4 regions of the Psychrobacillus sp. FSL H8-0483 genome follow, and region 4 is predicted to be linked to each of the others. Evidence: riboswitches for the same ligand, from Rfam matches in the RefSeq annotation. Region 4 holds a riboswitch; each other region holds the start of a gene.

Region 1 (7,893 bases), 650 kb from region 4:
TTTTGATGAAGCTACTTCTTCCTTGGATGGGGAGACAGAAGAGAAAGTTCAGGAAGCTCTTGAACAATTAATTCCGGGAAGAACGACAATCACCATTGCCCATCGGCTTGTTACGGTCAGGAACGCGGATAAAATTCTCCTCTTAGATCAGGGAGTGGTAGCTGAACAGGGGACTCATGAAGAACTGCTTGCACTAAGGAGTCAGTATTATGAATTATACAGATCCCAATATAGAGAGTTGGAGAAGGAGCTGATTGGATGAGCATAAACACTGTCTCCCAACAAAAGAAAACAGGTGATGGGAAAAGGGTTCTGGCATTTTTAATGCCGTATAAAAAGTGGGTGATTGCCGACTCGGTCGTAATTGCCATCAGCCAGATCTTTTCTGCACTAATCCCGACATTGGCCCTTAGTTGGCTTATAGATACAATCATCCCGAATGAAAGCAGTCCCTGGCTTTGGGGGTTAATGTGGCTATTGGTCTTTTCAGCCGTTTTTGATTTAGTCATGATGGTCATCGACGAATATTTTTGCCATTACACCGCAAAGTCAGTCACCAATTGGCAAAAGCTCCGTCTTTTCAGTCATTTGCAAGTGTTGCCTTTCTCCTTTTACCATAACAATTCGTCAGGGGAACTGCTAGCAAGAGTTTCGGATGACCCTGATACTCTCCACAATTTTCTCGCTTGGGAAGGATCAACCTTTATGGCAAGCGTCCAGGGAGTCATTATTTATAGTCTCGTATTGTTTTGGATCCATCCTTATTTGATGATTACCAGTGTTATTCTAGGTGTTATCTTCTATTGGAGCTCCAATTATGTGGGAGCTAGGACGAGGGCAGCTTCCGCTAATGCGAGAGAAGAGGCCTCTCGATATCTTGAAAGGCTGAGAGAGTCAGTTACTGGAATCCATTTGTCACGGGTTATGGGTGTTTCCGACAATGAGGTAGAGAGCGTGATTGCCATCAGGGACACATTTGTTAAGCATTCTATTAGGGAACTGAAAGCAAGAATGCAATCTGTAGTAATTATTGCATGCTATAACGGATTTGCCTTAGGTCTTGTCTATTTAATTAGTACGCTATTAATTTGGAACGATGGTTTGACAAGTGGTCAAATGCTTACAGCGGGGGGATTAGTAACGATTGCCGCCAATGAAATGCAAAGATTGCTGCGTAACTGGCTTTCTGTTAGAAGAACGGGACCTGCACTAGATCGTTCGGACATTCTTCTTTCGCAACAGCCAGCGGAAGCAGAAATTCAAGAGGGCATTCGTGGTGAAAGGGCAAGCGGTAATATTAGATTGAAAGACGTAACGTTTGCTTACCCAGGAAAACAAGAAAATGTGTTGTTAGGCGTTTCATTTGACATTCACGCGGGTGAAAAAGTGGCCTTGGTCGGACCAAGTGGTTCGGGAAAATCAACGATTGTGGACCTACTTTTTAGATTATATGATAACCAAAAGGGCCTGATTGAATTGGATAACAGGGACATTACCGAATGGGATACAGCTTGGCTCCGATCACAAATTGCGATTGTGACCCAGGATGTCCAAATGCGTAGTGGTTCATTAGCTGATAATTTGAGAATTGGAAAGCAGAATGCTACGGATGATGAATTACTTAAGGCTTTGCATGATAGTGGTTTGGATGATTTGATTAAATCTCTTCCAGAAGGACTGAATACAAGGGTAGGAGAAAGAGGTGGGCTTCTTTCAGGAGGACAGAAGCAGCGATTATCGTTGGCAAGGGCCATCTTAAAAGATGCTCCAATCCTCATCCTCGATGAAGCAAGTTCAGCTCTCGATCCGATTACAGAAACAAAGATTAATGAGGTTGTTTTAAAAACAGCAAAAAAACAAACAATCTTAATTATTTCTCACCGTCTCTCCACTGTTCTATCAGCAGATAAGATCATTGTCCTTGAAAATGGAGCTATAGTCGAAGAAGGAGAACATAAGGATTTGCTTGAAAGTAGCAGTGGTGTCTATGCAAGACTGTTTGGAAGAGAAGCTGAAATCGGAGAAGAAACGATCAAGGTAATATAAAAACAGAACCATGCGCTCATTACACACGTATGGTAGGACTTTCTTAAGCGAGCGGGTTTTCGGCAGGTAACAACATGATTGTTTACCAGAGATAATAGCTAAGTTTATTTTAAAAAGCCTCTTTCTTCGGAAAGAGGCTTTTTATTTTTCGATTATCCTTGTAGCAATAAAATCACGGATATTGAGAATCATTTATTAAAAATGTATGATTTAACTATGTTTAGATAAATCCAGAGCTTATGTAAATGAGGAGGCAATTATGATGGAAATTGGTATAACGACGTTTGTAGAAACAACGCCAGATGTTCAAACTGGTAAAGTGATAAGCCACGCGGAACGTATACGTGAAGTTGTGGAGGAGATTGTGTTAGCGGATAAGGTAGGATTGGATGTCTTTGGTGTAGGAGAACATCATCGCGAAGATTTTGCATGTTCTGCGCCAGCAGTATTGCTTGCTGCAGCTGCATCACAAACGAAACAAATTAAGTTGACTAGTGCCGTTTCTGTATTATCATCCGACGATCCAGTACGTTTATACCAAGAGTTTTCAACAGTTGATGCCATTTCAAATGGACGTGCAGAAATCATGGCAGGTAGAGGTTCGTTTATTGAATCATTCCCTCTATTTGGTTATGACTTACAAGATTATAATGAGTTATTCGATGAGAAATTGGATTTATTATTGAAAATTAGAGAATCAGAAAAAGTGTCATGGAGTGGAAAACATCGCCCATCTATTAATAATTTAGGAATCTATCCTCGTCCTGTTCAGGAGCCGATCCCTGTCTGGATTGCAAGCGGTGGAACACCACAATCTGCCGTTCGTGCAGGCGTTCTCGGGCTACCTCTTGTTCTAGCGATTATTGGTGGAAGCCCATTACAGTTTGCTCCCATCGTTGACCTATATAAACGAGCAGCAAAACAGGCTGGCCATGACGTTACGAAGCTAAAGGTAGCTTCTCATTCTCATGGCTTTGTAGGCGAGACAACAGTGAGTGCAAAAGAGAAATTTTTCCCACCTACTGCGCAGGTAATGAATGTTTTAGCAAAAGAACGCGGTTGGGGACCATATACGCGTAAAACTTTTGATGAAGCGAGTAGTTTAGAAGGTGCTTTGTACGTAGGTGACGTATCTACAGTAGCGGAAAAAATCATTTTCCTTCGTAAAAATGTTGGCATTACACGTTTTATGCTCCACGTACCAGTCGGTTCAATGCCACATGAAGATGTGTTAAAAGCTATAGAGCTATTAGGAACAGAAGTTGCGCCGATCGTAAGAGATGAAATTAACCGATGGGAAGCTGAAACGGAAAATACGTTATAGTTTTACGTGTTTCAGTATAGGTTTCCCACTCCTATAAGGGCGGGATAACGTATTTTTTCTTGAATAAGAATTAATAACTCAGCACCAGGCTCATTGCGAGGTAGTTGCTTGGTTGGAGTTCGAATAAATATGGAAGAGCGAATTCCCATTCAATCTGGAATTCGCTCTTCTTGTAAAAACATATCTTTTGTATAGGCACTGTTAAATTTTACTCTTATACATTTAGTACTTGCTGCAGTGCGCTAAGTTGTTCATCGTTTAAAGGAACCATAGGTAAGCGGACACCACCGACAGGGACGCCTTTTAAATTTAAAGCTGCTTTTACAGGCGTTGGATTTGGAGCAGCAAATAGTGCTTTCATTATTGGTAGTAGTCTACGATGTTCCTTAGCTGCCTCTTGGATATTACCAATTTTGAAATTTTTAATCATCGCTTGCATTTCATTCCCTATGACATGGGACGCTACTGAGATGACACCTGTTCCGCCTATTGATAACACTGGAATCGTTAAACCATCATCCCCGCTGTACAATGAAAAATCTTCCGGTGTATGATCAATAATTTCGGCCATTATATCTAAATTACCGCTTGCTTCTTTAATGGATACAATATTTGGTATTTTGGAAAGACGAATGACTGTTTCAACTGACATGTTGACAACACTGCGTCCGGGAATATTATATAGCATAATCGGTAAAGATGTGACCTCCGCAATTGTCCTAAAGTGTTGATATAATCCTTCTTGTGATGGTTTGCTATAGTATGGGGCAACGAGCATAATGCCATCGACACCTGCATCTTCCGCAAGTTTTGTTAATTTCATTGATTCTTTTGTGTTGTACGATCCAGTACCAGCAATTACCGGAATTCTTCCATTTACTACTTCCACTGTAAATTTGAATAACTCGACCTTTTCTTCTTCTGTTAGCGTTGGAGACTCTCCTGTTGTACCAGAAACCACTAAACCTTCTGTTCCATTAGCGATTAAATAATTGATTAAGTTTCTTGTAGCTTGGAAATCAATCTCCTCATGTTCATCAAAAGGAGTCACCATAGCAGTTAAAATTTGTCCGAAATTCATTACTTCTCCACATCCTATATTTTTTTATTAAAAACAGAGGGAGAAGGGCAGTTAGTAAATTAACGCAAAAAAGCAACAACGAGGGCTCGTTGTTGCATTAGAAACAATAAATTATTTCTTTGCGTAAGATAGCCCTCCATACAGTTTCCTATATGACAATTAAGTGTTTATTCAACAACAGAACCAGCTTCAAGAAAAATGAGATTCTTTCCGCTTCGGCAAATTCCCCTTTCGACAATTGTCCTAGGATCTCATTATCCTCCATTTGTGTACTGATGGTCTTTGCGCCTCTATCCTTACTTCAAAAGTTCTTGAAATAAGTGATTATTTAATTATAGAAATAGTACCTGTTTTCTTATGGAATTGCAATAGTTGACCTGTTAATATCTAAAATTAATTTATTTTAGGATTAAAATTTAGATTTTTAATCAATTGATTTGCTTGCTACTCTTAACTTTGTCCATTGATTAAGTATAAAGCAACAGTTACTATCAATAAGTTTGACATATAAAAGCCATACTACTTTTGAGGTGAAGATGATGTATAAATTATTGTCTCATAATGATTTAGATGGGGTAGGATGTGGCATTTTAGCAAAACTTGCTTTCGGTAAGCAAGTGAAGGTGCGATATAATTCGGTATCGTCTCTTAATCGAGAGATTGAATTCTTTTTGGAACATGATCCTCCAGATACGTTTTTATTTATTACTGATTTGTCTCCGAATGAAGAAAATGAAAAAAGGCTCAACGATTTTTATCATGCAAAAGGGAAAATCCAACTACTTGATCACCACAAAACTGCTTTACATTTGAATGATTATGAGTGGGGATATGTTTTAGTGGAAGATAATGAAGGTAAATTAACGTCTGCTACCTCATTATTATATGAATATTTGGTTACACATGAACTGTTGGAACCATTAGATGCTATAACAGAATTTGTAGAGTTAGTTAGGCAGTATGATACATGGGAATGGGAGAAGAACGAGAACCACCAAGCTCATTCACTTAACGCACTCTTCTTTTTAGTATCGATGGAAGAATTTGAAGAAAAGATGATGGAAAGACTTCGTTCAAGTGAACATTTTGATTTTGATGAATTCGAAAAGAAAATACTGAACATGGAAGAAGACAAGATTGAACGATATATTCGTCGGAAAAAAAGAGAGATTGTACAAGCAGAAGTAGGGGACCATATCGTTGGAATCGTGCATGCAGAATCGTATCATTCAGAGCTAGGAAATGAGCTAGGGAAAGAATATCCACATCTGGACTACATCGCAATATTAATAATGGGTGGAAAAAGAATCTCATTTCGTACCATTCATGATCATATCGATGTTTCTGAAATTGCAGGACATTTCGGTGGTGGGGGACATCAGAAAGCATCAGGTTGTTCTTTAACAAAAGACGCTTACCAGCAGTTTATAGTGGAAACATTCCATTTGGAGCCAATACAGGAAGATGCGAAAAGGAATCGATATAATTTAAAACATTCTTCATTCGGTTCTCTGTATAAAAATAAAAGTGAAAACGTTTTTCTTCTTTATCAAAAGAACAATCAGGACTGGATGATTGAAAAAAATAAAACCGAAATGGAACAAACCTTTCCAAGTTTTGATGAAGGCGAACGATTTATTAAAAGAACTTATGAAGCATGGTTGGTGAGGGATGATTTGTTTGTAGAGTATTTAATGAATGAGGTGAAAAAAGATAGTCAGCATGACTAGTGTTGATCTATGTTACTTACACACTCTGTGAAACAATAGCATGGTTGGAGTAAGGGGCTGTCCCTAAAGTCATATAGTGACTGAGAGATGGTCCCTTTACCAATGTATTATTTCTACACCTGCTTCAATTTATGGGTACTGGACTGCACTTTTTTTTGCTTTATTTAAACACAAATCCGCACCTAACTCCTGCACAATAGCTTATCCATTGTATAGGAGTAAAGGAGCAAGAGCATCCTCTGAAAGAAGGCAGTCATTGCTGAACTGCCCTACTTTTTCCAGTTTTAAATTAGCTAAATACTATCAGATATTTATCGATCACTACCAGTTTCGAGGTTTTAATTCTGGACCAAGAATGTGCGCAACGTCCTCTCCACTTGTTTCATCATGTCTGAAATGTGCTGCATACCAAACCACTATATCCTGTCCGTTAATATTCTCCTTATTAATGAATTTGTCTAAATTAGCTCTTGCTTTATTTAAATCTGTTGTGAAACCCTGTCCATCATCTAACTCAGTACTACGGTAGCGAAGAAGCCATACATCCCCAACTCCAAAACTATCTGCTGAACCATCGTTCTTACCTGGGATCAAAGTATATCCTTCACCCGTTGATTTGTTAGAAATTAGCCATTGTCTATTATGAAAAGAATCACGGGACCTTCTAATTTCGTAATTCATAGTTCGGAAAATCGAAGTTCCAGTACTTGGCCGTTCGTTAATCTCTTGTACAAAGTTGTTACCCGCAGTCCGAATATCAAAATCAAATCTCCAATATACGTGGTGAGTATGAGGGTTGCATGTACACGAATTGGCTATTGCACTAAATCCAAATCGTGGGCGAATCGTACCATTTTTGTGGAGACGCCATTCACTAATATATCGATACCAGCCGGCTTCCAATTCACTAACTAATACTATTTCTTCCCCATCCACATAGATAGCTACACCGAAAAAGTTACCAGTATCAGAGCCAGTATCAAGTATGGTTCGTGCAGGAGTGGAGCACATACGGAATCCGGGCGCAATATCTGTTCCAATAGCTTCAAACCTACCTTCCTTCCACTGCCAATCACGGTAAGGGCCGCAAACATCATTATCGTAGCGAACATTAAGGATTGGTACATGAGCACGGGATAATACTTTTTTTCCACGATACAGCACATCTCGAAGTTCGATACCTGAACCAACTATACCTGAAGAAGCAGCCGGTCTCACTGCAAGGAAACTCCATACCTCAGTATCACCTTGCAACACTCTTACTTGGTATTGGCCCAAAGTTCCTCTTCTTGCCGTAGGTTGATTGGCATCAGGCGGGGGCTCACAGATTTGATCACTTGCTGTTGAAAACGGCGGTGCACCAGTTTCATATATGATTACTTCACGTCTAATCATATTAACTCCGACAATTTGATGTGAAAGTTCTCCGTCATTCTGTGTTCTATCCTCTGAATCTTCCTCAACAGGGAGAAGTCCAACCGCAAGGGTCCTTTCAATACGGCCGTCTGGAAGCTCTGTATCGATTAGTGCTGGCATTGCACTGTAAGGAAGCACAAGATTTTCTCGAATTAAGCAGCCGAGCTCAGGGTGATCTCGAACAATATTTACAGCTAACTCAAACTCCTCAGTACTTGGCAACGGCTGCGAGTCTAACTGGGAGGCACTGATACATCCAGGATCATGAATGGGTCCAGTGGCTATTACTGTACGAT
Region 2 (7,893 bases), 240 kb from region 4:
ACATGTGCTGTATGAATACCCATACGGATGCCCGTCAATATATCTGTTTGATAATTGTCTCCAATCATAATCATTTCTTCTTTTTTAAATCCATACTTCTTTTGTATAAGCTCTAACATGTAAGGCTGAGGTTTCCCCATAAATATTGGCTCTACACCAGTGGAATGCTCTACTAACTTTGTAAAAGCACCATTTCCAGGAACAAGTCCTCTTTCGTTTGGAAATGCATGATCACTATTGGTAGAAATAAAGGTTGCTCCCGCACGAACCGAAAGACAAGCAGTTGCAAGCTTTTCGTAGTTAATGGCGCGATCAATCCCCATAACAACCACATCACCAATATCTTCCGTAATGACTATTTGTTTAGAATCAAGCGCATCTTGTAAACCACTTTCTCCAATCATAAATACTGACTTTCCATGATAGTATTCATCCATATAATTCGCTGCCGCAATCGAAGAAGAAATAATATGATCTTGATCCGTATGTACATCCATTATCGCTAGCTTTTCTTGCAGTTTTTTTTGGGTCATGGAAGAATTATTCGTCACAAAAAAAGGCTCCACCCCTTTACTTTGCAAATACTGCACAAAATCCACTGCTTCTTTTATTGGCGTTTTACCTCTATACACAGTTCCATCCAGGTCTAGACAGTAAGCCTTATAGCTTAACATTCGAATCCTCCGGTAGAAAAGCAGAAACTGGACCAAGTTCATTTACCAAATAGCTTTCTACTTTTTCAGGAAATTGTTTTAAATACACTAAGTTGGATACAAGTATATGTTCTAATTTTTTATGATCAACGGAATAAAAACTACGCACAAGTTCTTTTCGAAATTCGATCACTTCTTTGATAGGAGCATCCATTTCAGGGGTAATCACATTCTCATCAGTTAAAATGTCGATAATATCATCGTAGCCACCAGGATCCCTCATGATAAAACCATCAATCATCGAATTCCCTACATCAATAATCGATTCAATCATATTTTGGCCAACTCGTTCGAACGCTAATTTTGATAATTCATCTTTATGCCAATCTGTTTTTTGGTCTATTAATACAAGCAATTCTTTCATATGTGCTAAAGTCATTGCAATTTTTTTTCGATCCACAAAATACATTGAAAAGCCTCCTAATTCTTCTTCAGTTGATATATACCTCTATTCTATAGTACCATAATTCATAGGTAGGAAGGAGTGTTGCCGGGTGGAACGATTTTTTTTATACGATGATGTAGAAGATACGAAAACAAGATTTGTTGGATTTACAGGAGATTCTCAACGATATGATTTAGCAATTTTACAAAGCTCTCGTTTTTTTGGGAAAGTGCTTGTTATGGATATTCAATATGGTCGAGCAGCCATTTTAGGTTCAGACGATTTAGAAGAACCAGGCTATCTCGAACATGTATATAATAGAACAGAAGAAGAAGCAGAAGAACTAAGAGACTACTTAAGAGAATTACTCAGCTAAGATTAGTAACAAATGGTAAACACTTGTCACTCGAGCTAAACTAAAAAACCCTTGAGCTATGATCACGAATGATCTTGCTCAAGGGTTTCATTAATTTCTAGTGGAGCCATTTTTGGGGCAACTCCTGTTTTTTTGAGAATAAAATAAGCACAACCAAAATTACAATACTCATACAAATAATCTTTCATGGTACTTATTTTCGTATCAAATGTTGCTTTATGATTACGATCCTCGAAAAATCCTTTTAAACGAAGCTGTCCATATCCCCAGTCACCCATAATATAGTCATACTTCGATAAGATTTCGCTATACCGATCCAAAAAAGCATCTTCTTTAAATGCATCTCGGTAATCTTCTAATACTTCATAAGTAAAACCTTCCACAACTATCATTTAATCACCACCCATTAGATATTTTGAGTAGTTAGTAGTTCTTCACCTTGTGCTTGTCTTTGTTTCGCAGCAGCATTCACTTGTTCATCCGCGTGATAACTACTTCTTACTAGAGGACCAGCTTCACAATGCGAGAATCCTTTACTCATTGCAATCTTACGTAACTCACCAAACTCAGCAGGTGAGTAATATTTTAGAACAGGTAAATGCTTTTTAGTTGGTTGTAAATACTGACCAATTGTCATGATGTCCACGTTATTTGCACGTAAATCATCCATAACTTCTAGAATTTCTTCATGCGTTTCCCCTAAACCTAACATTAGTGATGATTTAGTTGGAATACTTGGTTGCATTTCTTTTGCGCGACGAAGTAATTCAAGCGAACGGTCATATTTTGCTCTTGCACGAACTCTCGGAGTTAAACGACGAACGGTTTCAATATTGTGATTTAGAATATCCGGTTTGGCATCCATAATATTTTGGATGTTTTGCTCGATTCCACCCATATCCGAAGGTAAAACTTCAATTGTTGTGAATGGATTTTTACGACGGATTGCACGAATTGTTTCTGCAAATACTTCCGAGCCACCATCTTTTAAATCATCACGAGCTACCGCCGTAACAACTACATGTTTTAAATTCATAATAACTACTGAATCTGCAACACGTTCTGGTTCTGCTAAATCTAGCTCAGTTGGAAGCCCAGTTTTCACTGCACAAAAACGACATGCACGTGTACAAACTGCTCCTAAGATCATAAATGTTGCTGTTCTTCGCGAACCCCAACATTCATGGATATTTGGACATCTCGCTTCTTCACATACTGTATGTAAATTATTTTCACGCATTAATTTTTTTAGACCCTTGTATTCTTCATTTGTATTTAATTTTATTTTTAACCAATCAGGCTTACGCTCATGCTCAGTTTTTGTTGGTTTGCACGATGTCACTACTCTCGACCCCATTCCAAATAAACTAACTTTACTGTTGTCAATGTAACATATTATGAGAATTCAAACAACCTTCTGAAACTATATTTACCTAGTATAAACAAGTAATCAGCGGTTTCTAAGTAACATGTATTAATTGGCTTTTTTACCTCTAATACTCCAAGCAGTAAATAATAGTACAATCATGACTATAACTGATATAAAACCAATCATTACAGACCCTGTCAATCCTAAAACTAAATAGCCAACGCCAGCAATTACGGCGCAAATAATGGCGTATGGTAATTGTGTTATAACGTGGTCAATGACATTTACCCCTGCTCCAGTTGCTGACATAATCGTAGTATCTGAAATAGGAGAGCAATGGTCTCCAAAAACTGCTCCAGCCAATACAGCTGCAAGAACTGGCAATAATAATTCGGGTTCTATGGCCATTATAATACTTGCTCCAATTGGTAATAAAATCCCGAAAGACCCCCATGACGAACCTGTTGCAAATGCCATAAACGCTGTTAAGACAAATAATAGGAAAGGAATGACCCCAACTGGGATATTGTTTTCCGTTACCAACGTAGCTAAAAACGCACCTGTTTCTAATTCATTGATTAAAAATGACAATGCCCACGCAAATACGAGTATAAAGATTGCTGGTAGCATAGAGTTAACACCTGTGACTAGAGCTTTCCATACATTGCTAATGTTAGCACCCGGATTTGTTTTAAATTGACGTAAATACAATAATACAGCTAAAGTACTTGCTGTTAATCCTCCGATAAGTAGAGAAAATGGAACATTCATATTTTCAAAAATCACCAGTAGATTAAATTCTCTTCCAGACAGGTTGTAGCCTGTCCAAAACATGGCTAATAGTGTTACAACAACTAATGAAATGATAGGCAGTACTAGGTCAATTACTTTACCATATTTATTTTCCGGGAAATCCCCTTGAAGATCCCCTGGATTTGTTTTCTCCAAGTCGAATAGTTGACCTGTTTCTATCGCTCTTTTTTCATGTTTTTTCATCTCTAATATATCAAAGTCTGTCCATGCAATAAAAAATACCATGGATAGAGTTGCAATTACATAAAAATTCATTGGCGCCATTAACATAAATGCCTGTAAGGGTGTATACTCAGTTATTGCGTGTGTCGTAAAAATAACCCCTAGCTGTGAAATTAAAAAAGCGCCCCAGCTGGAAACTGGTGATACCACGCAAACTGGTGCAGAAGTAGAATCGATAAAATAAGCCAGCTTTGCACGTGATACTTTATGTGAATCAGTAATAGGTCTTGCAATTTGTCCAACTGCTAGTGCATTAAAATAATCATCTACAAATATGATGATTCCTAAAAATACAGTAAGTAGCTTTGAACCACGTCTTGTCTGAATTCTTTTTACCGCCCACGCAGCAAATGCCTCACTCCCACCAGACAAACTAACAAATGCTGTCACAACGCCTAATAACAATATAAAGAGTAATATATAAATATTATGCGTATTTAACCCTTCATCCCAAAAAGAAGTTTTAAAAGATTCCCATAAGAGTATGAACGAATCTACAGGAGCAAAACTCTCTACAAGAAACGCAGCGGAAACAATCCCAACTCCTAATGATAATAAAACCCTTTTTGTGACTAAAACCATAATAATTGCTAATAATGGTGGTACTAAAGAAAAAATTGTATTCTCCAAAACCTGCTCCTCCTCAAAATAAAAAAAGCCACCCTAATTATTATAGGTTGGCTTCTACTATTGAATTTAAGTATTAAAACTTTTATCCATATTTTTGTAGCTCCCCATTTATATGAATCATATAAATGACAGTGTTATTTTTATTCAAAATAACCCCAACTAAATATCGTTTGACCAACCATATCTAATTTCGGCAAAACTTCCTTTCGTATACGATCCTCGGTGTCACCCTACCGTATAGTACTTTTAAGCTCTGCAGCCTCTACCTATTTTATTCATTTACATTATAGTATCAGTAATTTCTATGCATCTTAATATTTTTTATTTTTCTGGCAACGGTAAGGGTACTTCTACAGATGGAGAATTCCCTTCACCTTTCGTATAAATATACGGTACTTGCCCTTGCACTAATCCCATTGCAACCGGAATATTTTGCTCTACGACACTCATTTTGCTTGCCAATGGAACGATAATTTGGACATTTACTTTTATATGGATACTGACCTCTACATACGCATTATTAATACCAAATTCCTGAATGGTTGGCACTACATTTGATTGGACATTTCCGATTACATGAAACCTTATCGGAATTTTAGGACCTAAGTTACCAATGAGTGGAATATTCGTCGCCTGCCCCATCGGCACGAAAAATACAACTCCCCCTTGATCCTCCATCGTTTGCTTGTCATATTCGATGTCATCTAAATAAGGCAAACTCGATAAATTTCCTTGCTCGGCTTGCTCTAAATGCGATTGTACTAAACTATTTGTATCGGATAGAACACGATTAATGATCTCTGTATTAAATTTCGTTGTGACCATATTTGCACTATCGGATGGCACTTCTTCAATAATATCGTTTACGTCTAATACGTTAGCCGTTCTCGAATTAATGGCTTTACTAATAACCATGGACGCTATTTTATTCGTTTGGACTTCCGCATAGCGAAGATATGTTGGAGTTAGTTGTACATTCACATAATAAAAAACTCCCGCAACCGATAGGATGAAGCATGCAAGAAAAATCGCTAATTTTCGCTGAGTTGTTAATATGGAGAAACGCTTCTTTTTTCGATAGAACAACAAAAAATCCCCCTAGTTACAATATGTAAACGGAGAGATTTTCATGACAAATATATACGTTCTTCTATTTTTCCATACCATTTTACAACATCACGAATCATCTCTGGCATAAAATATTGCTTATTCGCAAACTTTAACGTAGGAAAGAAATAGCCAAATGTAAACATATCCAGCGTAGCTAGCGTATATATGTTATCGAGATTCAACAATTCATCCTTAATAAAAAGGTCACCGAATTCATTTTCTACAAGTTGTTCATACAGCATGGAACCTAAATATTTCCCACGGAAACCAAGCCCTTTCACTTCTAGACTCGGCCATTTATCATTTTTAGAGGTCTCTATTATTTCTAGTAACTCTGATCCGGTCAATGTAATCACACACGGATTAATAGGATGTGGTAGACAACCATGTAAATCACTAGCCGAAATAGGACCTTTAGGTAAATCCGTTAAAAAGATACCTGCGGGAAACATAGCACAGTCAGCATTAGTAAAAGCAATTAACGCCTTTCCAAAAAAACTAGATAAGTCAGAACCACTAAACCATTCCTTTGCTAATAGAGAGCGATTTTCGAATACAATAGAGGAAAGATTCTGATTCCCTATTTGCTCCCATTTTTCTAACTGAAGTTCTGCCTCTTTAGGAACCGGTAAATTATCCGTAGGATACAAGGTCGCTTGCCTAGATACAATTTTTTTACTTTCTAGGTCATATTCTATCGTCACATGCCCCACGTACATACCAAATTTGCCCGTAGCAGCTTGTAATGTATTCCCTATTACTTTCCCTTCCTCAAATATATGATGAGTATGAGAACCTAAAATAAGATCTATTTCAGGTATTTCTACGGACATTGTTTCATCCAGAGAAATGCCTAAATGGGACATACAAATTAGAATATCTACGCTAGTTCCGATTTCCTTACAAACTTCCTTCAAGCGATCCATTGGATTTTGGATTGACCAACCTAATTTTTCATAATACTCCCCAAAATCAGCAGTTGCAGCGACAAGACCAATTTTAATTCCTGAGGGGGTGGTATGAATTTTATACGGAAGTACCCAAGAGGGAATATTTCCTTTTAAGTCAGTAAAATTAGACACGATGACTTCAAATTTAGCCTCGGCATATAAAGTGTCCAGCTCCTCATGACTCAGCGTTATACCTTCATTGTTACCAATCGTTATGTAATCGTATTCCGCATCATTTAGTAGTTGGACATTCCCTTTTCCAAGAGTGCCTTCAGTATAAATATTCGATCTATCTATATGGTCCCCGATATCTAGCGTAAGATAGGAATCAGTTGGTCCGTGATTTTTTCGGCGTTCTGAGAGAAACTGATGAATAGTAGGCCAGTTTTCTAAATGACTATGCAAATCATTCGTATGATAAATATGTATTGTCTCTCTCATTCTCCACCCACCTCTTTATTTAAATATATTCACAAAAGCCTACAGTAGACGTTGGGACGTATTACGGAATAAAGTTATAATAATCCATCGATAATAGAGCGAATACCAAGTAATAGCAGTACGATACGAAGTGCCAAAACAAGTGTTTCTGAGTTTAACTTTTTGTTTAATCTTGCTCCAATTTTTGCTCCAATATAAGCAGCTGGAATAACTGGAATTGTGTATAACCAAGGTACATTTCCTAACGAAATATGCGTTATTGAATTGACGATCGACGAAAGGAACACCATGAACATTGACGTCCCAATTGCTACGTGTGGTGGAAATAGGAATAATAAAATCATTGCTGGTACGATAATCGAACCTCCACCAATACCAAATAACCCGGATGCAAAACCAACTGCAAACGTTAATATAAGTGCAAACCAAATAGGATACCCATATACATATGTACTATTCTCATCTTTGAATGTTCTTTTCTTGCCATTCTCGACAAACCAATGGACTGGCTTCAAATAATTACGAACAAGCAATAGCATAGATAAGACCACAAGTAAAATACCAAAGTACAAATTAAAGGAAGGTAAGTCTAATCCTTTATTCACCCAAGCACCCAAAATTGTTCCAGGTATACTTCCAATAAAGAAAATACCTCCACTTTTGAAATCGACTGTTTTCGTTTTCATATAAGAAAGGGTAGATGAGAGTCCAGTAAAGATCATCATCACGACAGATAATCCTACCACACTTTGTGGAGTAATATTAGGAATTAAATCGAGAGTAGTGCCAAAAAATAGTACTACTGGTACTAAGATAACGCCTCCGCCAAGACCCACTAAAGCTCCAATAATACCAGAAAAAAGTCCACTTACTACTAATAAAAA
Region 3 (7,893 bases), 1.3 Mb from region 4:
AGCTACCATTATAGTGACTCATGGTGAATGGAAGATGGTATACTAACATTAACAAATAAATCTTACAGAGGAGAATGACCAATGATTATTGTAACGAATCGCATTAAAACTAAATTAGGTTTTGCGGAAAGAATGGCACCAGCCTTTACAAAGCCAAGTCCTCTTCAAGAAATGGAAGGTTTTATTAAGGTAGAAGTAGCAATTACAGTAGGTCTTACGGAATATGATGAAATGAATGTGAATATGTATTGGGATAATGAAGAAAACTTCCAAGCGTGGAAAGACAGTGACATTTTTAAACAAGCTCATAAACGCCCAGAACCAGGTTCTGCTGAATCTGCAGAGGAGTCTCCAATCTTAGGAAGCCAATTAATTATTTCGAAAGTCGCTGCTTCCATTGAAGCGATCCCAGCTAAATAATTTAAATACACAAAAGTGGATGACTCGTTTTCTGAGCCATCCACTTTTTTATTGTTTTCGATTGATACGATAAATTCCTTTTTTATCTCGCAACGTACATCCATTCGTTTCAAAAATACGAATCATATGTTGGTTATTTTCATCGGTACTTCCCACATAAGATTTTGCTCCAAAACGCTTCATTATTTCTAATGAAAGTAAATGAAACACAGTTCCATAACCCTTTCCTCGCTGTTCTGGAACTACACCAAAATAAAAGAGTCTTCCTTCATCTCTTGTTCCCTCTTCTATATGCGGAATACTAATACCTAGAGCTTGTTTACCATTCGAAAATATATAACAATGCTCACGCCATTTAGGACCAAGTTCATTTACGAAGGACTCCATAATTTGGTCAATAGAAAATAGTTTATTTTTGTTGGCGGAACCACTTCTACAAGATTCATATAATTCTGCGAAGGCTGAATCACTTAAATGACTTTCTGAGAGTGCATCTACCTTAATTTCCATAGAAGGGTTAAATGTCTCCTCTAAATTTCTTGTATACTCTACAATAGAAGAAACTTTATTAAACCCACGTTTTAAGAGCCAGTCTTCGTTTTCTTCGTCCATTAATAAGGACAAGTACCCTACCTTTTCTGCATTCCATTCATCTAAAAGAGTTGTAAAAGCGATTAAGTAATCTTCGTTGTTCTTCTTGACACCTTTTACTTGATCAACAAGCCAGTACTCTCGGTCTTTTTTTATCAGACTAAAAAGATTCACCTAAGTATCTCCTCTTTTCCTGTATCCAATGCGTGAGATAATACGACCATCAAAATATTTTACGTTATCTTAACGTGCGTTTTAAAAATTCTCTCGTTCGTTCTTGCGTCGGATTATTAAAGATTTGGTTTGGGGGACCTTCTTCTGCAATTACGCCTTTATCCATAAATACCACACGATCTGAAACCTCTTTCGCAAACTCCATTTCATGTGTGACGATTAACATTGTAAGTCCTGATGCTGCTAGTTCTTTCATCACTTTTAGAACTTCTCCTACCATTTCTGGATCAAGTGCGGAAGTTGGTTCATCAAACAACATGACATCTGGTTCCATCGAGAGTGCTCGAGCAATCGCTACACGCTGTTTCTGACCACCAGATAATTGAGTTGGTCTCGCGTTCACGTATTGATCCATTCCAACTACTTTTAAATACTTTAATGCTATTTTTTCCGCTTCTTCTTTGGAACGTTTCAATACTTTTACTTGTCCCACGACACAATTACTTAGGACATTATGATTATTAAACAGGTTAAATTGCTGAAAAACCATCCCTAGCTTAGTTCGATAAGCATGAATATCGTGCATGTTATCTAGAATATTTTCTCCATTATAAATGATTTGACCACCACTTGGTTTTTCTAAAAGATTAACGCAACGAAGAAGAGTGGATTTACCAGATCCAGAGGAACCAATGATGCAAACAACTTCTCCTTTATTCACAGAGAAATCAATGTCTTTTAACACTTCATGATTACCAAAGGATTTGCTTAAATGTTGTATATCGATTACTTTTTCCATTTGTTTACCTCCTTCGCTATTAAATTCCCTCATTTTTTTGGGGAAGTGTTATTTGTGTAGGTTGACCAATCATACTGTAGTTAGTCGGACCTTCTAATTTTCTTTCAAAATATCGTAAAATTAATGTTACCGAAAAAGTCATGACGAAGTACAAAATACATGCAACAAAAAATGGTTCAAAATACGTAAAGTTTATTCCTGCAATTGTTTTTGTTTGGAAATATAGCTCCGTTACACCAATTACATTCAGTACGGATGTATCCTTAATATTAATAATAAATTGATTGCCGGTCGCTGGTAAAATATTTCGAATAACTTGTGGTAATACAACTTGTAGCATTGTTTGTAGATGATTCATACCAATTGCTTGAGCTGCTTCAAATTGCCCTTTTTCAATGGAAATTACACCACCACGAACAATTTCCGCCATGTAAGCACCTGTATTAATAGATACGATAACGATTGCTGCAACGGTTCGATCCATATCTATACCAAATGCTAAAGCAGACCCATAAAAAATGACCATCGCTTGCACGATCATTGGCGTTCCACGGAAAAACTCTATATATATGGAAAGAATAAAATTAACTATTTTCAAAAAAATTCGTTTTGCTTTTCTTTCAGGCACTGGTATTGTACGTATTACGCCTGCTATTAAACCGATAACAGCTCCTATTATCGTACCAATTATGGAGATTAAAAGTGTCATACCTGCTCCACGAAGGAACATTGGCCAGTTATTAACTATTATTGATAAAATCCACTCTAAGCTCATACTTTTCCTCCTTAAACATTAAAACCGACTGCAAATAGATGCAGCCGGTGTCGTGTCACTTCATCTTTATTCTGCCGCTGGTTGATTTTTAATAGCAGCATCCATAATCTCTTGTCTATCTTCCTCAGAGATTTTTGCTAAAATTTCATTTATTTTTTCAGTTAGATCGCTATTTTTCTTAAGTCCTACTGCAACCGCTGTTTCTTCCTCTGGCGCAACAAATCCATCTGTAAATTCAACCATTGCAAACTTATCATTGGCTGAAGAAGCACTAATTCCTTCTGGGCGTTCGGATACGTATCCATCAATCACACCTGATTCTAGAGCAACTCGCATTGCAGGGAAATTATCCGATGCAGGTTGTTTCTTTACGCCTTCAATTTGATCAATCACACCATAATGAGAAGTATTTAATTGTCCAGTTACCTTTGCACCACTAAAATCTTGGATAGAAGTAGCTCCTTCAAAAGGTCCACCTTTTTTTACTACCATTACAAAGTTAGATGTGTAGTAGTTCTCAGAGAAGTCGATTGTCTTTTTACGTTCTTCTGTCGGTGACATCCCGGCAATAATTGCATCAATCTTTCCGGAAGTTAATGATGGTACTAATCCGTCCCATTCTGTTTTTACAATTACTAATTCTTTTCCTAATCCATCTGCAATTCTTTTTGCAATTTCTACATCATATCCACCTGCATATTCTTTGTTGCCATCAATTTTCACGCCCCCGTTAGAGTCGTTTAATTGTGTCCAGTTAAAAGGTGCATAGCCTGCTTCTAAACCTACTGTAAATGTATTGTCCTTATCTGTAGCTGATGATGATCCACTGTTTTCTTTTTTGTCTGATCCACATGCTGCTAATACCAAAATTGCGGTAAGAAATATTGATAATAATAATAGTTTGTTTTTCATTTCTATTACTCTCCTTTTATTTTCAGTCTATGCGTATGAAATCTAAAAAAGGACAACTTGTACAAAAAAAGACCTGAGATGAACTCAGGTCGCAATATGTATAGTTGCCCTAAATCCTCTACTTTTCCCAAATGAGATAGCACACCATTATAAACCGGGAAGATTATAACGGCAGTCCTGCAGTTCTTAACTACAGACCCAGCAAGTAATACGGAGAAATATTACAAACTTCGGCGACATTCCCTTCTCTTTAGCATCATAGCTTCTCAAACTCCACTAAAGACTGTTAAATATCGCGCCTCTACCTCACCTATACTAAGTGAGGTCATATTCAATTATTGTTCATAGTTTACAATAACAATTTCTTTCTGTCAATCTATCTAGATTAAACACTTCTCTGACTGAGTATGATAAAGGACTCAATCCCTCAGCAAATCCATATATATAAAAGTACACTTCTTTTTTTAATGGATTAAGTTATTTCAAAGAATTCGGTTATGCCAGTGTATTATCGACTGATTAAATCCTGGTGATTTATTCTTAAAAATTGTTATTCGAAGGAGAACTGCGTTGAAAAAAATCTGGTTTTTAGGTTTTGGTTTTTTTAGCATAAGTTTAGGATGGTCATTGTATAACGGCTTTGTTCCATTCTTTCTAGATAATTATATTACAAGTACTGCATTAATTGGTTTTCTGATGACAATTGATAATTACTTTGCCCTTTTTTTACAGCCATATATCGGAAGCCGCAGTGATCGAACGAGTACACGTTTCGGTCGACGCATGCCCTATTTGCTTATTGGTCTCCCTTTTACCGCTTTATTCTATGGTCTTATTCCTTTTCATACTAGTTTACTTACGTTAATCATTTTTATGGTTTGTATGAATTTATCTATGGCCATTTTCCGTTCCCCAACAATATCCTTAATGCCAGATATTACCCCTGAACCAGAACGTACAAAAGCAAATGGAGTTATTAATTTCATGGGTGGGTGCGGCGGCATATTAGCGTTTAGTGCTGGTTCATTCTTATTCAGTATGGAAGAATCGTTACCATTCTTAGTGGTTTCAATTATTTTCTTAGTAGCTTTAGTAGTTGTTTTTAAAAATATTAAGGAAAGCCAAGATGCTATTCCTTTTCCCATCTCGACCACACCAAAAATCAACTATAAAGTAGAATTAAATACTCCTACTGTTTTCTTGTTAGCTGCAATCTTTTTTTGGTTTATGGCTATACAAGGAATGGAAGCTTTATTTACTTTATATGGAGTAAACGAGCTTGGATTATCCAAAGGTGCTTCTGCATTTTCATTAGCTTTTTTTTCATTAAGTTTTGTGCTTTCCGCCATACCAAGCGGGCTATTAGGTGCAAAGTTTGGAAAGAAAAAAGTAATATTAATTGGGATCATCGGTTTATTCTTCGTTTTCTTTCTATTAAATTGGGTAGAATCTGTCTTTTCGTTACGCGCAATTCTATTAGCTGGTGGAATGTTTTGGGCTTGTATAAATATCAATTCCTACCCTTATATTATTTCTCTTGGGAGTGAACACAGTTTTGGAACACGAACTGGCCTATATTATTTAGTTTCTTCATTAGCGGCCATCATTTCCCCACCGGCTCTCGGGTTTTTAATTGATTTATTTGGCTTTGGAATATTATTTAATGCTACTGCCGGGAGTATGCTTTTTGCATTAGTCTGCATGCTGAAGGTCAAAACTACCTCCACTTCCTCTGTATCCATTCTTCCACCCAATGTATAAATGATACAATAAAACCGGCCACCCAATGGATAGTAGCCGGTTTTTCATGTATTATTTGGTTTTATACTATTTCGTCTAAAGAAGCGTAGTAAGCTTCTTGTTTTTCTTTATCAAATCTACCTTCCCACTTAGACATTACAACTGTAGCCAATGCATTCCCTACTACATTTACTACGGTACGTGCCATATCAAGAAGTCTGTCAATACCAGCGATGAATGCAAGACCTTCAACTGGAATACCTACAGTTCCTAAAGTAGCTAATAGGACAACGAACGAAACTCCTGGTACCCCAGCAATTCCCTTAGAAGTCACCATTAATACCACAACTAAAGTAACTTGCTCCATAATACTTAAATCAATCCCATACATCTGTGCAATAAAAATTGCCGCAATAGCCTGGTAGAGTGTTGACCCATCCAGATTAAAAGAATAGCCAGTCGGGATAACAAAAGAAACAATGTCTTTTGGCGATCCAAATTTCTCCATCTTCTCCATTACTTTTGGCAATACAGTTTCTGAACTTGAAGTCGAGTATGCTAATAGTAATTCATCTTTTAATACTTTAATAAGATGGAAAATATTGATGCCGACTAGTTTAGCAATTCCACCTAATACAACAACAATGAAAAATATCATTGCAAGGTAGACTAATGCCATTAACTTACCTAGAGGTACTAACGATTCTAGGCCAAATTTTGACACGGTAACGCCAATCAAAGCAAATACACCGAATGGAGCAAATTTCATGATAAGGTTTGTCACCCAAAACATCGCATCTGCTGTACCTTGGAAGAAGGCAAGTACTGGTTTACCTTTTTCACCAATTGCAGCAATACCTAGCCCAAATAGTACAGAAAAGAAGATAATAGCTAGCATATTTCCTTCTGCCATTGCCTGGACAACATTACTTGGAACAGCATTTACAATTACATCTGCAAAACCATGGCTTTGAACTTCTTCAGACGTTTCTACATATTGATGAATATCCGTTTTAGAAAGGGTAGACATGTCTACACCTACCCCAGGTTGGAAGATATTCGCCGCTAGTAACCCGACAAGAATAGCAATAGTAGTAACAATTTCAAAGTATAAAAGAGTTTTTCCACCCAGTTTACCTAGCTGCTTTATATCGCCAGTCCCTGCAACTCCTAAAATCAAAGTAGAAACTATAATTGGGACTACAATCATTTTGATCATATTTATAAAAATTGTACCTATCGGTTGTAAATAGGTTTCCACTGCAGGATTTCCGAAAAAGATTGCTCCCACAGCAACCCCTAGTACTAACCCGACTAGAATTTGATAGGCCAATGAAAATTTAAATTTTTTCTTCATCAATAAGTCACCCCTTTTTTTATATTGAAAACGCTTTCTAACATCCAAAAGAGCTTTTATAACACTTTAAAGGGGAATTACAAAATCCGACAAAATCCGACATTTTATTAAATTAATCATTTTACAATTTCGAATTATTTAGTTTTGTTTATATTTTTCTAAAACCTCTAAATACAGTACTTGCAGAAATTTCTTAATGTTAATCTTTACTTTTAAAAGCTTCTTTTGACCTGCTTGAATATGAAACATTTGAGTTCTTAATTCTTGAAAATCAAAATATCTTGGACCATAATGTTCAAACTCAGGGTTTGTGTAATCAATGGCACCTAAGGAAGCTATATTATTGACTGCCAGTGAGATCGTTCGACGTAATCGTTGCTCTATTGCTTTACTTTCTTTTTTTATATCTGCTTCACTGAAGGCAGATTTTTTTGCAATTGCTCTGTATAAATCTTTTAATGGTGGCAATTGAGTAATATGTTCATCTTGATTGATCAAATATTGGATAATAGCAATAATATCATTACTTCCCACTTCACCTATAATTCCCATATCACTTAATATGGGTTGAACAATCTCTTTTATGCTTTGTTTTCTAGAAGGTGTTTTAGCAGGATCAATCTTTGCTAAGGACTCTCTAATTGCTAGTAAAGAATCCTTTAGTCTTATTTGTTCCGTTGTTTTTTTTAAAATACTTTGAACTTCAACCCGATTAATTGGCTTATGTATAAAAAATTCAATGCCTTTTTCATAAGCTTCCCCGACCATTTCTTTATTTACAATTTGTGATATCATAATAAATTTACCCTGATATCTTTGTTTAATTAACTCTTCTATCGTTTCCATACCATCTAGCTCCGGCATTAACAAATCTATTAAGACAACATCTGGGTTCATTGTAAGGATAGGCGTAATACTCTTTACTCCACTTTCTGCTTCCCCTATTACTAAACCGAGCTCTCCTTCTTCTATTATCCTTTTCAGCATCGTTCTACTCGCTGTATCATCATCTACAATAAAATAACGCAGTATTTTTCCACTCACTTTCTTATATGGTTGGTTGGAATATGAATACGAAAAACTGTTCCTTGCTTACAAGGTTCAATTTCTATTTTTCCTGCTAAC
Region 4 (7,893 bases):
CATATTGATATGTTCATATCGTTCAAGTAATTCTTGAATTTTTTTATCTGTAGCTTCCAGTTTGTCATTGTAACGAACAACCGTTACATTGTCTGTCATCCACTCACCTAGTTCTTTATGAAGTAAGTATGCATTTTCAGTACCTGACAGCGCCATTGTTTTATCCCATTTCTCTTGCTCAAGTTTAACTTCCGCTTCAAAAATAGTAGCGTCCATATCTTCAGCATGAGTATCAAGGTGTTTCATATATTTTACTGCATTAGGACCAGCAACACTTCCTCCAAATACAGCAGATAGTAGTGAGTTTGCTCCTAAACGGTTTGCACCATGTTGTGAATAATCACATTCTCCTGCAGCAAATAAACCAGGAATATTCGTCATTTGATCTTCATCTACCCAAAGTCCGCCCATAGAATAGTGAACTGCTGGGAAGATCTTCATTGGTACTTTACGAGGGTCATCACCTGTGAATTTCTCATAAATTTCGATAATGCCACCTAGTTTTACGTCTAGTTCATGAGGATCTTTGTGTGAAAGATCTAGATACACCATGTTTTCTCCGTTAATACCAAGTTTTTGGTTAACACATACGTCAAAGATTTCACGTGTTGCGATATCACGTGGAACCAAGTTACCATACGCAGGATATTTTTCTTCTAAGAAGTACCAAGGCTTGCCGTCTTTGTAAGTCCAAATACGTCCACCTTCACCACGTGCAGATTCTGACATTAATCGTAATTTGTCATCACCAGGAATTGCAGTTGGGTGAATTTGAATAAATTCTCCATTTGCATAATATGCACCTTGTTGATAAACGATAGAAGCTGCTGAACCAGTGTTAATAATGGAATTCGTCGTTTTCCCAAAGATAATACCAGGTCCACCAGTAGCCATAATTACTGCATCCCCACGGAAAGCACGAATTTCCATTGTTTGAAGATTTTGCGCTTTAATACCGCGACAAACACCTTCACTATCTTTTATTATACCAAGGAATTCCCATCCTTCGAATTTCGTAACAAGACCATCTACTTCAAAACGACGCACTTGCTCATCCAAAGCATATAGAAGTTGTTGACCAGTTGTTGCACCAGAAAATGCTGTACGGTGCATCAAAGTACCACCAAAACGACGGAAATCTAATAATCCTTCCGGTGTACGGTTGAACATAACACCCATACGGTCAAACAAGCTAATAATTCCAGGAGCAGCATCAGTCATTGCTTTTACTGGTTTCTGGTTTGCTAAGAAGTCTCCACCATAGACAGTGTCATCTAAGTGTACAGCTGGTGAATCTCCTTCACCTTTTGTATTTACAGCCCCGTTAATACCGCCTTGCGCACAAACAGAGTGTGAGCGTTTTACAGGAACTAATGAAAATAGATCTACGTGTGTGCCATCTTCGGCTGCTTTCATTGTTGCCATTAATCCAGCTAGACCACCGCCGACAACAATAAGTTTACTTTTTGCCATGCTATTCTCACTCCTTATTTAATAGTAGTTGAATGTGTAGAGGGTTCCTTATACGAATGCTAAAAGAGCTTGTACACCAACTACAGATAATGCTAAGAAGATTACCATTGTTACATATGTAGCAATTTGTTGTGATTTTGGTGATTGAGTAATACCCCATTTAACTAAGAATGACCAAATACCGTTAGCTAAATGGAATGAAGCTGAAACTACCCCTACAATATAGAAGCCTAACATCCATGGATTTGATAATATCTCTGCCATCATATTAAAATTAACTTCTTTTGCTCCAATAGCAGCTTGGAATCTTGTTTCAAATACATGCCAAGCGATGAATACAACAAGAAAAATCCCAGTAAAACGTTGTAAAATAAACAAATAGTTTCGAAGTGTTCCAAAGTTTTTCGGATTATTTTTTGCAGTAAATGCAATGTAAATCCCGTAAAACGCATGGAACATTAATGGTAAGTAAATTACGAAAATCTCCAGCATTAATTTGAATGGAAGACTCTCCATAAAATGTGTTGCACCATTAAATGCCTCTGGTCCTCTTGTAGCAAAATGGTTTATTACTAAATGTTGCGCCACAAACAATCCAACAGGAATTATTCCTAATAAAGAATGTAATCGGCGCATGTAAAATTCGCGATCTTTCGACAAAACAGGTACCTCCCTCATATTTACATTCGACAAAGATGAATTACTATCGTAATAGAACAATAGGCATCATCACTTGTTCACATATTCATGTTACGAATTTATGACATATCCATTGTACTCTCATCATTTTGGAGCGTCAAGGCAGGATTAATTATTTCAGCAATCTTTCTACTTTCATTCCCCTATAATGATTGAATTATTTTTTCACAAACTATTCGGTTACCAAGACAAATTTATTTATGATAAAATAAACAAGATAGATTAATATTTTTTTTGGAAAGATGGGTTGCTACTTGAATGAAAAAGAACATTCACATGTAACTTCCTTTGGATATGAATTAATAAGAGACCACGTGCTTGCTTCTATTCTCGGAAAACATGAAAAAGACATATTATATTGGGCTGGAAAAGATCTTGCTCGCAAATTTCCACTCTATTCGATGGAAGAAGCCATCTCTTTCTTCCAAGAAGCAGGATGGGGTACACTAGAACTCGATAAAACAACAAAGGATTCTGCTTACTATACATTACATACGTATAATTTACCCCAAAGCGGGATAAGTCGCAGCCACCGACTAGAAGCTGGCTTCTTAGCAGAGCAACAACAAAAAATATCTGGTTACTTAACTGAATGCTATGATGAACAATTAAAAAAGAATGGAATCGTTACTTTTCATATTAAATGGGATTTAAAAAGTTAATAATCCAACGAAAAGCAATGTACATGTCATAGACTATGTACATTGCTTTTTTTCGCTTCTTACTGGCTAAGTCCTAATTTAAATTCATCGTGTAAAGCATTAGCTGCAAGAATCATATTTTGTTGGGGTACCACGACGGAAACTTTTATTTCAGAAGTACTCACCATTTTCACCGGAATATTTTCTTTACGCAAACGATCGAACATTTGTGCAGCGACACCAGGATTAGAAACCATACCAGACCCAACGATTGAAACCTTTGCTAGACCCACCTCAAAATCAGCAAATGTAAAACCAAGCACTTCTTTATGAGTTTCTAAAACTGTAATTGCTTCTGATAAGGATTCTTTTTTGATAGAAAATGAAACAGTTGGTTTTACACCATCTACAATGGATTGAACAATAATATCTACATCTATATGATTATTAGCAAGTGTAGTAAAGATAGAAGCTAACGAACCGTTAAAAGGCACTTCGTACTCTATCGTTAATCGAACAATATCCGATTCAAATGCTACTCCACGAACTACTAAATTTTTTTCCACGTCTACTTCCTCCTTTAAAATAGTACCCTCATTTTCTACATAGCTGGAACGAACTCTTAATGGAATTTTATAGTTTTTTGCAAATTCCACTGCTCTTGGATGCAATACACCTGCACCTAAATTAGCAAGCTCAAGCATTTCGTCATATTCCAACTGCTCTAATTTCCTTGCATTTGGGACGAATCGTGGGTCCGAAGTGAATACCCCTTCTACATCTGTATAAATGTCACAAATATCCGCCTCTATTGATACAGCAATTGCTACTGCAGTTGTATCTGATCCACCTCTACCAAGCGTCGTAATTTCTCCATCGCTTGAAACCCCTTGAAATCCCGCAACAATGACTACTTTACCTTCCTCTAACAAGTTCAGAATTTTAGAGCCATCCAAATTTTCTACTCGAGCATTTCTATATACATTGTCTGTTTGTAAGCCTGCTTGCCAACCTGTTAAAGAAATGGCATCAATGTCTAAAGCATTTAATTGGATTGCAAGTAAAGACATCGTTACCTGTTCTCCAGTGGTTAACAGCATATCCATTTCTCTTTTAGTGGGACTTTCCGTTATTTCATGTGCTAGTTTCACTAACTCATCTGTCGTTTTCCCCATTGCTGAAACGACAACCACAATATCATGACCTTTTTCTTTTTCTTTGCGTATTCGATTAGCTACATGTGCAATTTTTTCTGTAGTCCCAACAGAGGTACCACCAAACTTCATAACAATTTTACTCATGAACATTATCTCCCTTTTTTATCTGCAAGGATTAAAAAATGCTTTTCACATATTGTGAAAAGCATTGTCTCATACACGGTCAAAAAGTAATTGTCCATGTGAGATAGCCCTCCAGAATATCAAATTCTGACAATCCTACATCTCTTAAATGCAGGACCAACATAGAAAAGGAAAAGCTTTTCTATATTTCGGCGAATAACCCTTTTCTCAACAATCCTAGGAACTTTTCATCCTCCTGATGAGTACTCTTGTTAATTCGCACCTCTATCTTCACTTTTGAATAGTGAATATTAAATTGTTTCAACCATAACACAACATTATTCTGAAGACAACGAATTTTTATTAAAATGATTTATCATAACGTCTGCGAGCTTACTGGAAAGTCCAGCATCTATATACTCTTCTTTACTAGCAGCTTCCATCTTCTTTAAAGATCCAAAATGCTTTAGTAATAGTTTTTTTCGTTTTGGTCCGATTCCTTCTATCCCGTCTAACGAAGAAGCTATTGTATGCTTTCCACGTTGTTGACGATGGAATGTAATAGCAAATCGGTGCACTTCATCCTGAATACGTTGGAGTAAATAAAATGCTTCGCTCGTACGCTTCATCGGAATCATGTCAATTGGGTCTCCATACAAAAGCTGAGAGGTTTGGTGCTTCCCATCTTTCGCAAGGCCAGCAATCGGAACATCTAGGCCCAATTCATCTTCGATGATTTCACGAGCAGCCTCTATTTGTCCTTTCCCTCCATCAATAATGATTAAATCTGGTAAAGGTAATTGATCTTTTAGAACTCTTGTATATCTTCTACGAACAACTTCTCTCATAGCACCATAATCATCATGCTTCGCGGCAGTCTTCGTTTTATATTTACGATAATCTTTTTTGTACGCTTTTCCATCTACAAAAACAACCATAGCAGAAACAGCGTCCGTACCATGGATATGCGAATTATCAAAGGCTTCTATTCGATTTGGAGTTGAAATCCCCATTATATCTCCTAATTCCTCTACCGCACCTATCGTTCGTTCCTCACGTCTTTCAATCAAATGAAACTTTTCGCTTAATGCTAATACTGCATTTTTTTCTGCCAAATCAACTAAATCTTTTTTTGTACCTTTTTGCGGAATAATCACTTTCATTTGTAATAGCTCCGAAGCTAAATGCAAGTCTGTATTAATCGGAACAAATATTTCTTTTGGTTTAATATGTTCTGGCTTGGCATAAAATTGACCTAAAAATGTCAGGAACTCCTCTTCTGGATCACGATAAATCGGGAATAGTGAAACATCTCTTTCGATTAATTTACCTTGACGAATAAAAAATACTTGAACACACATCCATCCTTTATCAACCGTATATCCAAAGATGTCTCGATTTGTGAAGTCATTCATCGTCATTTTTTGCTTTTCCATTACCATTTCAATATGTGCAATCTGATCTCTATACTCTTTTGCACGTTCAAATTCTAATTGTTCTGCTGCAGACTGCATCTTTTCCGTTAAGTCCTTTTTTACATTCGCATGCCCACCGTTTAAAAAACTAGAGATTTCTTGAATCATTTCTTTATAAACAGAATCTTCAATTTCTTTCACGCAAGGAGCTAAACATTGTCCCATATGATAATATAAACAAACTTGGTTAGGCAATTTTTGACATTTTCGCAAAGGATATAAACGATCAAGGAGCTTTTTCGTTTCATTTGCAGCATGTACATTTGGATAAGGACCAAAATATTTGCCCTTATCCTTCTTTACTTGCCTCGTGATGATTAGCTTTGGATTTTTCTCAGCCGTGATTTTAATATATGGATACGTCTTGTCATCTTTTAACATAATATTATATTTCGGATCATGTTTTTTAATAAGATGAAGCTCGAGAATTAATGCTTCTATATCAGACGATGTGACGATATATTCAAAGTCCACTATTTCCTGTACTAATCTTTGTGTTTTTCCATCGTGAGACCCCGTAAAGTAAGAGCGCACTCGATTCTTTAGTATTTTTGCTTTACCGACATATATAATGGTTCCTTGGCGGTCCTTCATTAAATAACAACCAGGTTGATCCGGTAATATAGCACATTTTTGTTGAATTAAATCGTTCATTTTATCACCCGTTTAAAAAAACCGGGACCTTAGAGGACCCGGTTTTATTATTATGCGTTTTTTTCTACAAATTGAACTAATGCTTCTTTTGGTTGGAATCCAACAGCTTTGTCTACTGGTTTACCATCCTTGAATAATACTAATGTCGGAATCGACATAATTCCAAACTCGCTAGCAGTTGCTTGATTTTCATCTACATCTACTTTTACGATTTTGACTTTATCGCTCATTTCAGCGTCCATTTCTTCCAATACAGGAGCAATCATTTTACAAGGTCCACACCATGTTGCCCAAAAATCTACTAATACTAATCCTTCTTCTATATCTTGATTGAAAGTTTGATCTGTTCCGTGAACTATTGCCATTATAATTTCCTCCTTTTTTTAACTATAAATAGATTATAGCAGACAGAAAACACTACTTCTACATTTTAGCTTACAGGCAAGTAATATGAAAAAACTCGGCCCTTTTAATAGAACCGAGTATCATTTTTATCAGTGGCTCTGTTAAAAAAAGTGTTGTTACCTGCCGAAAATCCGCTCGCTTTCCGCGGACGAACTTCCAAGCCTCCTCGGGGCAACAGGATGTTGGTCACAAATCCGTTGCCACATGGATGTGGCGAACTTAGGATTTGTTCCTATAAGCTCGTTGCGGGGTCTTGGCAGCCCGTTTTTCCGCAGGAGTCTCACGGATTTTCGTCACAAATTCTAAAAACACAGCCTACTCTTTGTAAGAAAGTGACAACTGAGTAAAATCTATACTAAATAGAATGGTGCGAACACCTTTCTATTTTCTTATGCATTCACTTTTAGTTTTTTAAATTCTTCCGTAAGCATTGGAATTACTTCAAATAGGTCGCCAACTATACCGTAGTCTGCTACTTTGAAAATATTAGCCTCTGGATCTTTATTGATTGCTACGATTATCTTCGAGTTAGACATACCAGCTAAATGTTGGATTGCTCCTGAAATACCAGCTGCGATATAAAGGTCTGGTGTAACTACTTTACCTGTTTGGCCAATTTGTAGTGAGTAATCACAGTAATCAGCGTCACAGGCTCCACGTGATGCACCTACTGCTCCACCTAACACGGCTGCAAGCTCCTTTAAAGGTGCAAAGCCTTCTTCACTTTTCACTCCACGACCACCAGCAATAACTACTTTTGCTTCTGATAGATCTACACCTTCGGAAGATTTACGAACAACCTCTTTGATAATGGTACGAAGGTTCGTTATATCTACCGATAAGGAAGAGACATCACCTGTTTTGCTATCATCTTTTGCAAGAGGAGCAATATTATTTGGACGAATTGTAATAAATTCGATTCCGTCTTTTACTTTAACTTTCTCAAACGCTTTACCAGAATAGATTGGACGAATGTATACAGCTTCATCGCCTTCCCCTTCAATAGCTGTAACGTCAGATACTAAACCAACTTGTAATTTACTTGCAATTTTTGGCGATAAGTCTTTTCCAAGGGCAGTATGTCCGAAAACTATCGCTCCTGGTTTTTCCTGCTCAATGACAGCAAGTATAGCTTGGCCATACCCGTCTGATGTATACTGTTTTAAATGTGGGTGCTCAACAGTGATCACGCGGTCAGCACCATATTTAGCAAGTTCAACAGCTAGCTCTTTCACTGAATCTCCTAGTAGAACACTAACTACTTCC

The links. Region 4 has a riboswitch for lysine ahead of MHB48_RS13520 (aspartate kinase). Riboswitches for the same ligand answer to the same signal wherever they lie in the genome.
Region 1: linked by a shared signal. The riboswitch ahead of dapA (4-hydroxy-tetrahydrodipicolinate synthase) and the one ahead of MHB48_RS13520 (aspartate kinase) in region 4 are both predicted to bind lysine.
Region 2: linked by a shared signal. The riboswitch ahead of MHB48_RS14755 (Na+/H+ antiporter NhaC family protein) and the one ahead of MHB48_RS13520 (aspartate kinase) in region 4 are both predicted to bind lysine.
Region 3: linked by a shared signal. The riboswitch ahead of MHB48_RS20080 (transporter substrate-binding domain-containing protein) and the one ahead of MHB48_RS13520 (aspartate kinase) in region 4 are both predicted to bind lysine.

Annotation. Positions count from the first base shown of each region.
Region 1 is NZ_CP152052.1:3,465,858-3,473,750, reverse strand. Features, by position in the region: gene MHB48_RS16965 (ABC transporter ATP-binding protein) at 1-262, shown strand, start outside; gene MHB48_RS16960 (ABC transporter ATP-binding protein) at 259-2,046, shown strand; gene MHB48_RS16955 (LLM class flavin-dependent oxidoreductase) at 2,309-3,370, shown strand; gene dapA (4-hydroxy-tetrahydrodipicolinate synthase) at 3,585-4,451, opposite strand; lysine riboswitch at 4,573-4,752, opposite strand; gene MHB48_RS16945 (oligoribonuclease) at 4,991-6,181, shown strand; gene MHB48_RS16940 (hypothetical protein) at 6,503-7,893, opposite strand, start outside.
Region 2 is NZ_CP152052.1:3,052,089-3,059,981, forward strand. Features, by position in the region: gene MHB48_RS14730 (TIGR01457 family HAD-type hydrolase) at 1-674, opposite strand, end outside; gene MHB48_RS14735 (DUF86 domain-containing protein) at 661-1,122, opposite strand; gene MHB48_RS14740 (DUF3055 domain-containing protein) at 1,208-1,474, shown strand; gene MHB48_RS14745 (YutD family protein) at 1,537-1,866, opposite strand; gene lipA (lipoyl synthase) at 1,881-2,816, opposite strand; gene MHB48_RS14755 (Na+/H+ antiporter NhaC family protein) at 2,949-4,508, opposite strand; lysine riboswitch at 4,598-4,781, opposite strand; gene yunB (sporulation protein YunB) at 4,830-5,564, opposite strand; gene MHB48_RS14765 (bifunctional UDP-sugar hydrolase/5'-nucleotidase) at 5,636-7,009, opposite strand; gene MHB48_RS14770 (sulfite exporter TauE/SafE family protein) at 7,084-7,893, opposite strand, start outside.
Region 3 is NZ_CP152052.1:4,075,807-4,083,699, forward strand. Features, by position in the region: gene MHB48_RS20060 (heme oxygenase) at 82-420, shown strand; gene MHB48_RS20065 (GNAT family N-acetyltransferase) at 469-1,185, opposite strand; gene MHB48_RS20070 (amino acid ABC transporter ATP-binding protein) at 1,250-1,984, opposite strand; gene MHB48_RS20075 (amino acid ABC transporter permease) at 2,004-2,759, opposite strand; gene MHB48_RS20080 (transporter substrate-binding domain-containing protein) at 2,826-3,671, opposite strand; lysine riboswitch at 3,801-3,983, opposite strand; gene MHB48_RS20085 (SLC45 family MFS transporter) at 4,242-5,432, shown strand; gene MHB48_RS20090 (cation:dicarboxylase symporter family transporter) at 5,494-6,768, opposite strand; gene MHB48_RS20095 (response regulator) at 6,907-7,797, opposite strand; gene MHB48_RS20100 (sensor histidine kinase) at 7,809-7,893, opposite strand, start outside.
Region 4 is NZ_CP152052.1:2,815,368-2,823,260, forward strand. Features, by position in the region: gene sdhA (succinate dehydrogenase flavoprotein subunit) at 1-1,473, opposite strand, end outside; gene MHB48_RS13510 (succinate dehydrogenase cytochrome b558 subunit) at 1,522-2,133, opposite strand; gene MHB48_RS13515 (YslB family protein) at 2,427-2,834, shown strand; gene MHB48_RS13520 (aspartate kinase) at 2,894-4,114, opposite strand; lysine riboswitch at 4,211-4,389, opposite strand; gene uvrC (excinuclease ABC subunit UvrC) at 4,432-6,222, opposite strand; gene trxA (thioredoxin) at 6,273-6,587, opposite strand; gene MHB48_RS13535 (electron transfer flavoprotein subunit alpha/FixB family protein) at 7,017-7,893, opposite strand, start outside.